DNA from 2 places in the Bacillus sp. JK106 genome. Region 1 is predicted to be linked to the other one. Evidence: a T-box and tRNA genes for the amino acid it is inferred to sense, from the RefSeq annotation. Region 1 holds a T-box; the other holds one or more tRNA genes.

What was found. The T-box of region 1 lies ahead of ACWJJS_RS13865 (valine--tRNA ligase). A T-box ahead of a tRNA ligase gene usually reads a tRNA of that ligase, here a tRNA-Val.
Region 2: it encodes a tRNA-Val, which carries the amino acid that the T-box ahead of ACWJJS_RS13865 (valine--tRNA ligase) is inferred to sense. The anticodon was not compared.

What each region holds. Positions count from the first base shown of each region.
Region 1 is NZ_JBSJQC010000003.1:675,241-682,363, reverse strand. It holds gene hemL (glutamate-1-semialdehyde 2,1-aminomutase) at 1-1,102, shown strand, start outside; gene ACWJJS_RS13880 (LysM peptidoglycan-binding domain-containing protein) at 1,235-3,100, shown strand; gene ysxE (spore coat protein YsxE) at 3,134-4,156, shown strand; gene ACWJJS_RS13870 (hypothetical protein) at 4,171-4,362, opposite strand; T-box leader at 4,535-4,756, shown strand; gene ACWJJS_RS13865 (valine--tRNA ligase) at 4,815-7,123, shown strand, end outside.
Region 2 is NZ_JBSJQC010000004.1:18,999-26,121, forward strand. It holds gene ACWJJS_RS15410 (PTS transporter subunit EIIC) at 1-123, opposite strand, end outside; gene murQ (N-acetylmuramic acid 6-phosphate etherase) at 252-1,181, opposite strand; gene ACWJJS_RS15420 (GNAT family N-acetyltransferase) at 1,281-1,757, opposite strand; gene ACWJJS_RS15425 (DUF523 domain-containing protein) at 1,776-2,228, opposite strand; tRNA gene ACWJJS_RS15430 (tRNA-Glu) at 2,410-2,481, shown strand; tRNA gene ACWJJS_RS15435 (tRNA-Val) at 2,485-2,560, shown strand; tRNA gene ACWJJS_RS15440 (tRNA-Thr) at 2,566-2,638, shown strand; tRNA gene ACWJJS_RS15445 (tRNA-Tyr) at 2,658-2,742, shown strand; tRNA gene ACWJJS_RS15450 (tRNA-Gln) at 2,747-2,818, shown strand; gene sigW (RNA polymerase sigma factor SigW) at 3,050-3,613, shown strand; gene rsiW (anti-sigma-W factor RsiW) at 3,627-4,253, shown strand; gene cdaA (diadenylate cyclase CdaA) at 4,420-5,241, shown strand; gene ACWJJS_RS15470 (CdaR family protein) at 5,234-6,673, shown strand; gene glmM (phosphoglucosamine mutase) at 6,691-7,123, shown strand, end outside.

The DNA of each region.
Region 1 (7,123 bases):
GCCGCTCATTTTGGGTCACACGAACGACCGGGTCGTTGAAAGCCTGAAAAAAGTAGCCGAGAACGGGACAAGTTTCGGGGCATCCACTGAAGTGGAAAACGAACTGGCCAAATTGGTCATTGACCGTGTGCCGTCTGTTGAAATCGTGCGGATGGTCAGCTCCGGCACAGAGGCGACAATGAGCGCCCTGCGTCTGGCAAGAGGATATACCGGCCGCAACAAAATTTTGAAATTTGAAGGCTGTTACCACGGCCATGGTGATTCGCTGCTGATCAAAGCGGGATCCGGAGTGGCGACACTCGGCCTGCCGGACAGCCCGGGCGTGCCGGAAGGAATAGCGATGAATACGATTACCGTTCCATACAACGACTTGGAAAGCGTTGCACTCGCATTCCGGGAGTACGGTGAAGATATTGCCGGGGTCATTGTTGAACCGGTAGCGGGCAATATGGGCGTTGTTCCGCCGCAGGAAGGCTTTTTACAAGGACTTCGCGACATTACGGAACAGTATGGCGCGCTGCTCATTTTTGATGAGGTCATGACCGGTTTTCGCGTGGACTATAACTGTGCGCAAGGATATTTCGGCGTGACGCCTGATTTAACGTGTCTCGGCAAAGTCATCGGCGGCGGTCTTCCTGTCGGTGCGTATGGCGGCAAAGCCGAAATCATGGAACGAATCGCGCCGAGCGGTCCGATCTACCAGGCGGGAACATTGTCAGGAAATCCGCTTGCCATGACAGCGGGACTTGAGACGTTACAGCAGCTCACACCTGAATCTTACCAAGAATTTGTGAAAAAAGGCGATATGCTTGAAGAAGGCATTTCAAAAGCAGCTGCAGCACATGGCATTCCGCACACGTTTAACCGGGCAGGGTCAATGATCGGCTTCTTTTTCACCAATGAGCCTGTCATTAACTATGAAGCAGCCAAATCTTCTGATTTAAAGCTGTTCGCCAAGTATTATAAAGGGATGGCCGACGCAGGCGTATTTCTGCCGCCGTCTCAATTTGAAGGATTGTTTCTCTCCACTGCGCATACAATGGAGGATATTGAAAATACCATTCAAGCCGCTGAGAAAGTGTTCCAGGCGATCAGCCGCTGATACCGAAAAGCCGATGCAAGCAAGACTTGTATCGGCTTTTTTCAATGCCTCCATTATCATATTTTCCCGGATTGCGGCATACACCTTTAGTGACATCTAATTGTATGGATTAGATGAAAGGAGGATATGAACTTGCCGCATAATCACCGATTGCAATTTTCTGTTGAAGAATCAATCTGTTTCCAAAAAGGACAGGAAGTTTCTGAATTACTTTCGATTTCATTAGACCCTGACATCAGGGTGCAGGAAGTAAATGATTATGTCTCAATTAAAGGGTCATTAGAACTTACTGGCGAGTACAACATAGATCACAGCAGTCATTTTGAAAAGCTTAATAGTGAGCTGAGGCATGTAGAGGAAGTGAGGGCAAGGGAGGATGGCACGGCCGAGCTCATTCATTGTTTCCCGGTGGACATTACGATTCCGAAAAATAAAGTGAGCCACCTCAATGATGTTTTCGTATTTATTGATGCCTTTGATTATCAGCTGACGGATTCAAGGATCTTAACCATTCAAGCTGATTTGGCAATTGAAGGGCTGCTTGAGGAATCCGAGCCAAAAGAGCCGGAGATCCCTTTGTACGTGGCGCCTGAATTTGCCAGAGAAGAAATGATCAATCTTGCCGGACATCATTCAGAGGACGAAAATGAACCAGAATTAATGATACGCCATGAGCCTGAAATACCTTTGACTGTATCAGAAGAAGCAGCACAAGAAACAGAGAAAAACGAGGAAGAAATCCCGTCTTCACTCAGGCAGGAGGAAGAAGAACAGGAAGCAGCTCCGATTCTGAGGGAGCAGGAAGAAGAGCAGGAAGCAGCCCCGATTCTGAGGGAGCGGGAAGAAGAAGAGCAGGAAGCAGCCCCGATTCTGAGGGAGCAGGAAGAAGAGCAGGAAGCAGCCCCGATTCTGAGGGAGCAGGAAGAAGAGCAGGAAGCAGCTCCGATTCTGAGGGAGCGGGAAGAAGAAGAGCAGGAAGCAGCCCCGATTCTGAGGGAGCAGGAAGAAGAGCAGGAAGCAGCTCCGATTCTGAGGGAGCAGGAAGAAGAGCAGGAAGCAGCCCCGATTATGAGGGAGCGGGAAGAAGAGCAGGAAGCAGTCCCGATTCTGAGGGAGCAGGAAGAAGAGCAGGAAGCAGCCCCGATTATGAGGGAGCAAGAAGAGGTGCCGAAACCTGTTTCCTTTACTGAGCCTCCTCCTCCCGTTTCCTTCCAGCACGAAGAAGAGCCGGAAGAAGCTGAGGAGCCTGCAATCATGTCAGCCGTGAGGAATGAACCCGTATTTGAGGATGATTCAGCAGAAGCGCAGGAAGAGCCAAAAGATGATATCGAACCGGTTTTCCCTGCATTCACTCTGACTCCGCATGCAGAAAAAACAAAAATTGCGGAACAGCCCTTCCTTCAAAAAGAAGAACAGCCAGAGGCCGAGCCGCTTCTCCGTCAGAGCGATCATAAGGCGGCAGAAGACGAAGATGAGCCTGCGGTTTTTCAAGAAGAGCAGGCGCCCGTTTATCGTGAGTTCGTTCCGGAACGGCAGGAAGAGGAGTTTTACAGCGCTCCTAAGCTGCTTGAAGAAGAGGCTCATGATGAAGAAGGGTTTGAAATTGAGGTAAGGAAGATGGCGCCGCCGGAGGAGGAAACCGGGAAGCCTCTCGATTTGTCTTTTCAGTTTTCCAAACTGCCGCCGGAGGAGCCGGCGCAAGCGGAACAGCCTGAGCCGCTTAAGCCTGAAAGAAAGAATGAAGAAGCGGCACCGGGAACCGAGCAGAAGGAAAATGACAACTCTCATTACTTGACAAAATTATTTACAAGGGAAGAAGAAAAGTTTTCAAGAATGAAAATTTGTATCGTGCAGCAGCAAGATACAATCGACCGGGTGTGTGAACGATATGACATTACATCCCAGCAGCTCATCCGAACGAATGCTTTATCGTTTGATGACGAGCTTGAGGAAGGTCAGCTTCTGTATATACCTGAATATAATAACAGCCATGTGTAAGCACAAAGAGGCCGTAAAAATGTGGTGAATGGAATGGAAGCAGTCCAATCAGTGCTTCAGGAATACGGGCTGACGGCTGAGTACATTGAGCCTGTCAGCCCGCATGTTTGGAAGGTCTACTCAAACTACGGCATTTTTGCTTTGAAACAGCTCAAGCCGGCCCGCAGCAGTGAATTTACGGATCTTATGATTGAGATTGAGGAGAAAGGCTACCGATCATTTGTGCCGATCTGCCGCACGTATGCCGGCGATTTTTTTGCGGGAAGACAGACGGAGAATTCTTATTATTTAATGCCTTGGCTTCAGTACGATCAGGAAGAAGAACGGGACCAAAAACATGTTTACCTTTTTAAAGAGGTCGCGAAGCTCCATTCTGCGACTGTGCGGGACATCCAAATCCGGACTGAAGATATCAGCCGCTTTTATGAAGCAACGAAAAGAGATTGGGAAAATGATAAACTTGTCTATGAACAATTCGCCGACCGGGCGGAAAAAGAGTGGTACCTTTCACCTTTTGAACTGCAGGCTGTTACGTATCTTACAGAAACGGTTTCCGCCGTCAATTTTGCTCTCGAACGTCTGGAAGAATGGTTTGACGCGGCAAAGGATCATGACAAGACGAGAGCGGTGATCAACCACGGCAGTTTATCGAGCCGCCACTTTCTGTATAATGATGCGGGATCGGGCTTTTTCACGAATTTCGAGAAAGCTGCGCTGGGTCCTCCGCAAAATGACCTGCTCGGCTTTTACTCCAGAATGTTCAGAAGCTATCCGAAAGCATGTCCGGAATGCCTGGACTGGTTTTATACGTATCACAAATCATTCCCGCTCCGTGAAGCGGAAATCAGCCTGTTTCTCAGCTATATGGCTTATCCGTCCGCCATGTACAAAGTGCTGAAACGGTATCAGACCGGCCAAAGGGGCTCTGAAAAAGAAGAGTGCACGCAATTATTAAGAGCGTTTTGGCAGATGAAAAATGTTGAACCTTTTCTCATGAAGGTTCATCAGATTGAGCGGGAGAAAAAAATAAAAGCGGAAAACGAGTCCTCTTCATAACGGGACTCGTTTTTTTATATCCATTCCAAATGCAGGGCGCACGCTAAAAACAGCAGGATGGCAAGCAGCAGGACATCAAAAGTCGTCGGAAAGAAAATCGTCCTGATCCCCTGAAAGATCGTAATCGGGATAATGACTTGCACGGATACAAGGCGGACCTGTCTGGCCCACTGGGGGAGCGAATAAGAATTGAATTTTTTTCTCACGGGCAATTCCTCCTCACATTCGCCTTTCTATGTATCGTATGTAAGGGGAAGAGCGGGGTGCATGCCCATTTATGTATGACGGCAGCGGTTTTTGGAAAAGATGATTGACGAATCAAAAACACTTTTACTATAATAAAGAACATAATAAATAAGATCATGAGCTGATATAAATACACCTGCTTTGAACGGGAAGAGTACAAGAAAGACGCATGAAGAGAGAGAAGCTACTGTGCTGAAAGGCTTCTTATGCCGTCTCATTGGAAGGTCGCCCGGGAGCATAATTTCTTGAACATACAGTAGAGAAATTCGGGCCGCACCCGTTATCCGTTTAAGTGCATGAACAAATCTGTTCATGAAAAAAGGTGGTACCGCGAAAGAGCTTTTCGTCCTTTATCAGGATGAAGGCTCTTTTTTAGTTGCTCAGCCATTTCTAAACATGCTGGAGGGTTATCATGGATACAAACGAACAAACAATGCCGACAAAATATGATCCGTCTGCGATTGAAAAAGGCCGCTATGATTTTTGGCTGAAAGGAAAATATTTTGAAGCGGGCGGCGATCAAACGAAACAGCCGTATTCTGTCGTCATTCCGCCGCCGAACGTGACGGGCAGGCTGCACCTCGGACATGCGTGGGATACGACGCTGCAAGATATCGTTACACGTATGAAACGCATGCAGGGCTATGACGTGCTCTGGCTTCCGGGCATGGATCACGCCGGCATCGCCACTCAGGCAAAAGTCGAAGCGAAACTCCGCGAACAGGGCACAAGCCGTTATGACCTCGGCCGTGAAAAGTTTTTAGAAGAAACGTGGAAGTGGAAAGAAGAGTATGCTGATTTCATCCGCAGCCAATGGGCCAAGATGGGACTCGGACTCGATTATTCACGCGAACGTTTCACTCTTGATGAAGGGCTGAACAAAGCCGTGCGTGAAGTATTCGTCAAGTTGTACGAAAAAGGCTTGATTTACAGAGGCGAATATATCATCAACTGGGACCCTGCCACAAAAACGGCTTTATCCGATATTGAAGTGATTTACAAAGACGTACAGGGCGCGTTTTATCATTTGCGCTACCCGTTAGCAGACGGCTCAGGCTCAATTGAAATCGCGACCACCCGTCCGGAAACGATGCTTGGCGACACGGCTGTCGCGGTTCATCCTGAAGATGAGCGCTACAAGCACTTAATCGGCAAAACGGTGATTCTGCCGATTACAAACCGCGAAATTCCGATTGTCGGCGATGATTATGTTGATATGGAATTCGGATCAGGCGCCGTTAAAATTACGCCTGCCCATGACCCGAATGACTTTGAACTCGGAAACCGCCACAATTTAGAGCGGATTCTCGTCATGAATGAAGACGGAACAATGAATGAAAAAGCGCTGCAATATAACGGCATGGACCGGTTTGAATGCCGCAAAAAACTCGTCAAAGATCTTCAGGAATCCGGCGTTCTCTTTAAAATCGAAGACCATATGCATTCTGTCGGCCACAGTGAGAGAAGCGGCGCCGTTGTTGAGCCGTACCTGTCCACACAATGGTTTGTCAAAATGCAGCCGCTGGCTGATGCTGCGGTTGACCTTCAGGCAAAAGAAGAGAAGGTTCACTTCGTTCCTGACCGGTTCGAGAAAACGTACCTGCACTGGATGGAAAACATCCGTGATTGGTGTATTTCCCGTCAGCTGTGGTGGGGCCACCGCATCCCGGCTTGGTATCATAAAGAAACAAAAGAAGTGTACGTCGGCCTTGAGGCGCCTGAGGACAGCGAAAATTGGGAACAGGATTCAGACGTGCTTGATACATGGTTCAGCTCCGCGCTTTGGCCGTTTTCTACAATGGGCTGGCCTGATGAAAACGCTGAAGACTTTAAGCGGTATTACTCAACCGATGTTCTTGTAACGGGATATGACATCATTTTCTTCTGGGTATCCCGGATGATTTTCCAAGGTCTTGAGTTTACCGGCGAGCGTCCGTTCAAAGACGTGCTGATTCACGGCTTAATCCGTGACGAGCAGGGCAGAAAAATGAGTAAATCCCTTGGGAACGGCGTGGACCCGATGGATGTCATCGACAAGTACGGAGCGGATTCCCTGCGCTATTTCCTGGCAACCGGAAGTTCACCGGGACAGGATCTCCGTTTCAGCTATGAAAAAGTGGAATCCACATGGAATTTCGCAAATAAAATTTGGAACGCCTCCCGTTTTGCATTAATGAACATGGACGGCATGACGTATGACGAGCTTGATCTGTCCGGTGAAAAAACAGTTGCTGATAAGTGGATCCTGACAAGACTGAATGAAACGATAGAAGACGTAACACAGCTTGCGGATCGTTATGAATTCGGTGAAGTCGGACGCCACCTGTACAACTTTATCTGGGACGATGTGTGCGACTGGTATATCGAAATGGCGAAGCTTCCGCTGTACGGGGAAGATGAAGCGGCGAAGAAAACAACCCGGTCTGTTCTGGCATACGTGCTTGACCAGACGATGCGTCTTCTTCACCCGTTTATGCCATTTTTAACGGAAGAAATCTGGCAGCACCTTCCTCATGAAGGCGAGTCAATCACGATCAGCTCTTGGCCGGTTCCGGTGCCGGAACATACGGATAAAGAGGCAGCGGCGGATATGAAACTGCTCGTAGAATTAATCCGTTCTGTCCGCAATATCCGGAGCGAAGTCAACACGCCGATGAGCAAGCAGGTTGAACTTTACATTAAAACATCTACCGAAGACATTGCCGGCCGCCTTGAGAAGAA
Region 2 (7,123 bases), on a different contig from region 1:
CCGATCTAAAGGTGTAATCCTCAGGCGTGTCATACAGTGGGTAAAGCCTGAAATATTCGATGAACCGCCGCAATTGTCCAGGATATCTTTGGCCAGTGACTGATAAAATGCCTCTTTGCTCATGGAGATCCTCCTTTTTCCGTACGATTTTTCCCGGGGAGCTATGCCTGAAACGCGTCCTAAAAGCGCCTGCGCCGAACATGAAAACGGCGCGGGCTCGTAAAAGCACATTATTTTTCACCAAAGAACGATCAGCGTTCTTTTTCTCTTGAAACGTGCTGTTCAATGGCTTTATCAATGAATCCTTCTGATTCTTTGAGCAGTGCCTTCGCGTGTGTTTCGTCCGAATTCGTCTTCAGCATGACGATTGCCGTTTTGACATGGCTGCCTGCGGCCTCAAGCGTTTCTTTTGCCTTGTCGTACGGAACGCCAGTGATGCTTTGGATAATGCCGATTGCGCGTTCTTTCAATTTTTCGTTGCTGACATGAACGTCCACCATTAAATTTTCGTACACTTTGCCGCTTTTAATCATCACGGCCGTGGAAATCATGTTCAGAATCATTTTATGTGCCGTCGCGGCTTTCATTCGTGTTGACCCTGTAATCACTTCGGGGCCGACAATGACTTCAATGCTGTGATCGGCAAAGGTGCTGATCAATGAGTTCTTATTGCATGTGAGCGCGACGGTTTTGGCGCCGATTGTTTTTGCATATTTCAGTGCACCGGCCGCATACGGCGTGCGCCCGCTTGCCGCGATGGCGATCACGGTGTCTTCTGCGGTAAGCCCGATCGTTTTGAGATCGAGAGCGCCGGTTTCCTCGCTGTCTTCTATACCTTCAGCCGCTTGCAAAAAGGCGTCTGCCCCTCCGGCCATCAGACCGATGACGGTGTCGGGACTTACGCTGTATGTAGGCGGGCATTCAACCGCATCCAGTACACCGAGTCTGCCGCTTGTGCCCGCTCCCGCATAAATCAGCCTGCCGTTTCGCCGTAAGGACTGATGGGCGAATTGAACGGCAATCTGAATATCGGGCAGCACCTGCTGAACGGCTTCAGCCACTTTGAAATCCTCTTCGTTAATGATGCGGAGAATTTCCATCGTGTCTGCCTGATGGATTGAAGCGGTCTGCGGGTTTCTGGTTTCTGTGGTCAATCTGTGAATGTTAAGCCGGTCTGTCATGATTGTACCCTCCCAAGTCGTTAATACTTGAAGTATATGGGCATCTGAATAGATGTTTCAAGAAAAATCGGCAGGGTTGAGATGAATAATCAAGCGCTTTCACAAAAAATGATGCAGAATGTGCTGTTCACCGATCGGGCCGATCCTGCGCCGCCCTTTGTCAATAAAACCGGAAGACCGGTACAGGTTCTTTGCACGTTGATTGCGATGGTTTACAGCAAGCACGATTTCATCACACCAAGGAAAGTAATTTGCGACAAAAGCGGGGAGCTGCAGCATCGCTTGTTTGGCATAACCTTTTCCCTGATGCGGCGCATGTAATGACAGCGCACTCAGCAAAATGGCAGACACATTGTTCGAATACGGGGCAATGGTTTCTTTTGAGGTATGTAAAATAAAAAAACCGACGGGGCGGTCTTCTTTTAAAATGACTGTCGGGTAGCGATCCCGGATGACAAGCGCCTGCGGCAGGACATCTATCGGCAGAGCTGTGAACTTTTTATCTTCTTCACTCAGCACAAACCCGTTCAGCCCGTCTGCATGCTCCGGTTTATAAAAGGACAGGGCTACATCCATGATATCTACTCTCCTTTTTTATAATTGATCCAATTCATCTTCTGATAGAACACGGCAGCCTGCCCGTTTTAAAAGAGCGGAAGTGATGCCGTCTCCGAGTATTTTTTTTCCTGAGAAAGTGCCGTCATAGATAAAGCTGCTGCCGCAGGACGGACTGTTTTCTTTAAGGATGACCGTTGCGGCGCCTATTTCTTTTGCGTATGCTAACGTTTTTTCCGCGCCGTCCATATATAAAGCTGTAACGTCTTCGCCTGATGCCGTTACGATTCTTGCCGTTCCGTTCAGCACGTCTTCACCCGTGCCGCCGATGATTTCCGCCGGTTCGCGGGGAGTGGTGAAGCCGCCCAAAAGTTCGGGGCAGACCATAACAGCTTTCTTTTCTTCTACGAGTCTGCGGATTTTTTCCGAAGCGGCGTGAGAGCCGTTATATCTGCATTCGATACCGCCGAGACAAGAGCTGACTAAGATCATCTGTGTCCATTCCCTTCAATATTTTGATACTTTCATCATAAATGAAATAAGAGAGGAGGGATGAGTTTTTCTTGTTAAAAAACGAGTAAAAAAGTTTGAAAATAAAAAAAATAATTTTTCTCTTTACAAATAGGGTACAACCTGTATATAATAACTTTTGTCAGCTCGACGCGGACACAACGGCCCGTTGGTCAAGCGGTTAAGACACCGCCCTTTCACGGCGGTAACACGGGTTCGAATCCCGTACGGGTCATATGGAGGATTAGCTCAGCTGGGAGAGCATCTGCCTTACAAGCAGAGGGTCGGCGGTTCGAGCCCGTCATCCTCCACCATATTTGCCGGCCTAGCTCAATTGGTAGAGCAACTGACTTGTAATCAGTAGGTTGGGGGTTCAAGTCCTCTGGCCGGCACTGTTTTCCAAAAAAATACGGAGGGGTAGCGAAGTGGCTAAACGCGGCGGACTGTAAATCCGCTCCCTCAGGGTTCGGCAGTTCGAATCTGCCCCCCTCCACCATCTTTGGGCTATAGCCAAGCGGTAAGGCAACGGACTTTGACTCCGTCATGCGTTGGTTCGAATCCAGCTAGCCCAGTCTCAGACACCTTTTGCATAAAGGTGTCTTTTTTTTATCAGCAGTTTGTTTCGATTTTTGATTGTTCATCAGATATACTATTTTTAAGCTGCTGTTAAGGCAGTATATTCTGTATTTTCCATCTACACCCTGCCTGAAATTTGGTAAAATAAATGTAATAAAAAAAATGAAACCTTTTAAAACAATCAACGTATAGATACAGACCGGTGAAGGGCAGAGGTAAGATAAAACATGGAAAACCTGATTAAAAAAAGAATCAAGCAAGTCAAAAAAGGCGATCAAAATGCGTTTGCAGAAATCGTTGACCTTTATAAAGATAAGATTTACCAGCTTTGCTACCGCATGCTCGGCAATGTTCACGAAGCGGAAGATATTGCGCAGGAAGCTTTTATCAGAGCGTATGTCAATATCGACAGTTTCGATATCAACAGAAAGTTTTCAACGTGGCTTTACAGAATTGCGACCAACCTGACCATTGACCGCATCCGCAAGAAAAAGCCTGATTACTATCTGGACGCAGAAGTAGCGGGAGCAGAAGGGCTGACGATGTATTCGCAGATCGCCGCGGACGGGGTTCTCCCTGAAGACGCCGTATTGTCATTGGAGCTGTCGGACACAATTCAGAAAAAGATTTTAAAGCTGCCGGACAAGTACAGAACAGTTATTGTATTAAAGTATATTGACGAACTCTCTTTAATTGAAATCGGGGAGATTCTGAATATCCCTGTCGGCACCGTCAAGACAAGGATACACAGAGGCAGAGAGGCTCTTAGAAAACAATTGAGGGATCTTTAAGTGGGGTGATGAAATGAGCTGTCCTGAACAGATTGTGCAGCTTATGCATAAGCATCTTGATGGAGATATCCTTCCTGAAGATGAAAACGTATTAAAACAACATTTGCAGTCATGCGGGAATTGCAAACGGCATTTTCATGAAATGGAGAAATCCGTAGCACTCGTCCGAAGCACATCGCATGTCACGGCCCCTGCTGATTTTACTGCCAAAGTTATGGCGAATCTTCCAAAAGAGAAAAAACGCGCTTCTGTAAAACGATGGATCAAAACTCATCCGATGATTGCAGCCGCAGCGGTTTTTGTGATTTTAATGGGCGGCGGTTTTTTCAACAGCTGGCATAATGACCACAATTTCAGTGTGTCCAAACAGCCGAACCTTGTCGTGCAGAATCACACGGTCACCGTCCCTGAAGGCGAGACCGTAAAGGGCGATGTCACAGTAAAAAACGGCAAGCTGTTCATTGAAGGAAAAGTCGACGGCAATGTGACCGTCGTCAACGGAGAAAAATACATGGCCTCAGCCGGACAAGTCACCGGGCAGATTGAAGAGATTAACCAATTGTTTGACTGGGTCTGGTACGAACTGAAATCGGCGGGCCAGGGCGTCGTAAGCGCTTTGGACCCGAATGAAGATGAGTAAAGCGTATAATCGCTTTACTCTTTTTTTGTGCATCGCCGTGCCGGCCCATTTCACTTGAGAAATCAAAATGTGGTATAATGAGCACGCTATATGATGTACATATTGCTCATGCAGCACAATTCATAACGGAAAAAACGAAATGACTGAATTCTTGGAGGACGAGGAAATGGCTTTTGAGGACATCCCATTTTTGCAATACCTCGGCAATGCCGTTGATATTCTCCTTGTTTGGTATGTGATATATAAATTAATCATGGTCATACGCGGGACGAAGGCGGTTCAGCTTTTAAAAGGAATCGTCGTCATCGTATTGGTCCGGATGGCCAGTTCATATTTGGGACTCAGCACGCTTCAGTGGCTGATGGACCAAGCGATAACATGGGGATTTTTAGCGATCATCATTATATTCCAGCCTGAGCTGAGACGGGCGCTTGAACAGCTCGGACGGGGCCGGTTCTTTTCCAGGAGCGGAACCCCCGTGGAAGAAGCGCAGCATAAGACAATTGAAGCGATTACAAAATCGATCAGCTACATGGCGAAACGCCGCATCGGCGCACTCATCGCCATTGAGCGCGATACGGGAATGGGCGATTATATTGAGACGGGCATCCCGCTTAATGCGCAGGTCAGCTCGGAGCTTTTGATTAATATCTTCATCCCGAATACACCGCTGCATGATGGAGCGGTCATTATGAAAAATAACGAGATTGCGGCGGCAGCCTGTTATCTGCCGCTTTCTGAAAGCCCGTTTATTTCAAAGGAGCTGGGGACACGTCACAGAGCGGCTGTCGGCATCAGTGAAGTGACGGACAGCTTAACCATTATTGTATCTGAAGAGACGGGCGCCATCAGTGTGGCCAAAAACGGAGACCTTCACAGAGAATTGACGGAAGAAGAACTGAAAGAAATGCTTGAAGCCGAGTTTAAGAAGAACGCCAGAGATACTTCTTCTAACCGCTGGTACTGGAGGGGCAAGAAAAATGGATAAATTCTTAAACAACCGCTGGGCTGTAAAGATCATTGCATTGCTCTTGGCGCTGCTGCTTTACGTTGCGGTTAACAACAACCAGGCGCCGACTCCGAAAAAGCCGGGGGAATCCTTTTTTCCGACATCAACGACTGACGAGGCTACGCTTACTGATATTCCTGTAAAAGCATACTACGATGAAGCGAACTATGTCGTCACCGGCGTGCCCCAGACGGTAAATGTCACGATTAAAGGCTCGACAAGCGCGGTGAAAAAGGCGAGACAGACGAAGAATTTTGAGATATACGCCGATATGAATAAGCTGAAGACCGGGACTCATAAGGTCGAATTGAAGGCGAAAAACGTATCGGACGGACTGACGATCTCCATTAACCCATCAGTCACGACGGTTACGATTCAGGAAAAAACGGCTGAGAGTTTTCCCGTGGAAGTTGAATACTACAATAAAAGCAAAATGAAAAAGGGATATACCCCTCAGCAGCCGATTATCAGCCCGAAAAACGTGCAGATTACAGGTTCGAAAAATGTGATTGATAACATTTCACTTGTCAAAGCATCCGTGAACCTTGAAAATGCAAATGAGACCATTGAAAAGGAAGTGAAGGTGACCGTCTATGACAAAGACGGCAACGCACTTCCTGTTGATGTTGAACCGTCAGTCATTAAAGTGACGGTTCCCGTAGCCAGTCCGAGCAAAAAGCTTCCTTTCAAAATCGAAAGAAAGGGAAGTCTTCCGGACGGGGTGAGTGTTGCGAGCATTGACTCGAATCCGAGTGAGGTGACGGTTTACGGCCCGCAGGATGTGCTGGATTCACTGGAATTTATTGACGGCGTATCTCTTGATTTAGGCAAAATTGATAAAGATACCGATATCAATGCCGATATCCCGCTTCCTAAGGGTGTCACTAAGGTATCACCGGAAAAAATCACGCTTCATGTTAAAGTGGACAGTGAAGACAAAAAGGATTTTGACAATGTCGCAATCAAGACGGTCGGACTGGGAGGCTCACAGCAGATTGAGTTTCTCGACCCTGAATCGCAGGCGATAAATATTACGGCCAAAGGCTCTCCCGCCAACATTAAGGCGCTGAAAAAGTCGGACATTGAACTGTATGCCAATGTCTCGGACTTGGATGACGGAGAGCACTCTGTAAAGCTTGAAGTAAACGGCCCGCAAAACGTCACATGGTCCCTGTCAAAAGACACGGTTAAGATCAAGCTGACTTCTAAGAAAAACACAAGTTCAAATAAAAATGACGGCGGCTCCGCTGATTCCGGCAATAATAACGGCACAAGCGGAGACGCAGACAAAGACAAGAGCAAGAACCGGGAAGACGACACTGACAGCGATCAGAATAAAAGTCAAAACCAGGATCAAAATCAAGACCAGGATGAAGACGGATCAAGCGCTGATTCTTCTTCAACAGAATGAAAAAGGAGCGATACAAAATGGGCAAGTATTTTGGAACAGATGGTGTAAGAGGTGTTGCCAACAGCGAGCTTACGCCAGAGCTGGCCTTTAAAGTGGGGCGTTTTGGCGGTTATGTCCTGACCAAAGATAAGCAGCGCCCGAAAGTGCTGATCGGCCGTGATACACGTATCTCCGGACATATGCTGGAGGGAGCCCTTGTCGCCGGACTTTTATCGATCGGAGCTGAAGTGATGCGCCTCGGCGTTATTTCTACGCCGGGGGTATCCTATTTAACGAAAGCCATGGATGCTGAGGCGGGCGTCATGATCTCCGCTTCTCACAACCCCGTACAGGATAACGGAATTAAATTTTTCGGAGGGGACGGCTTTAAGCTTTCTGATGAACAGGAGGCCGAGATTGAACGTCTCATGGATGAACCGGAAGATAAGCTGCCGAGACCAACAGGCGCGG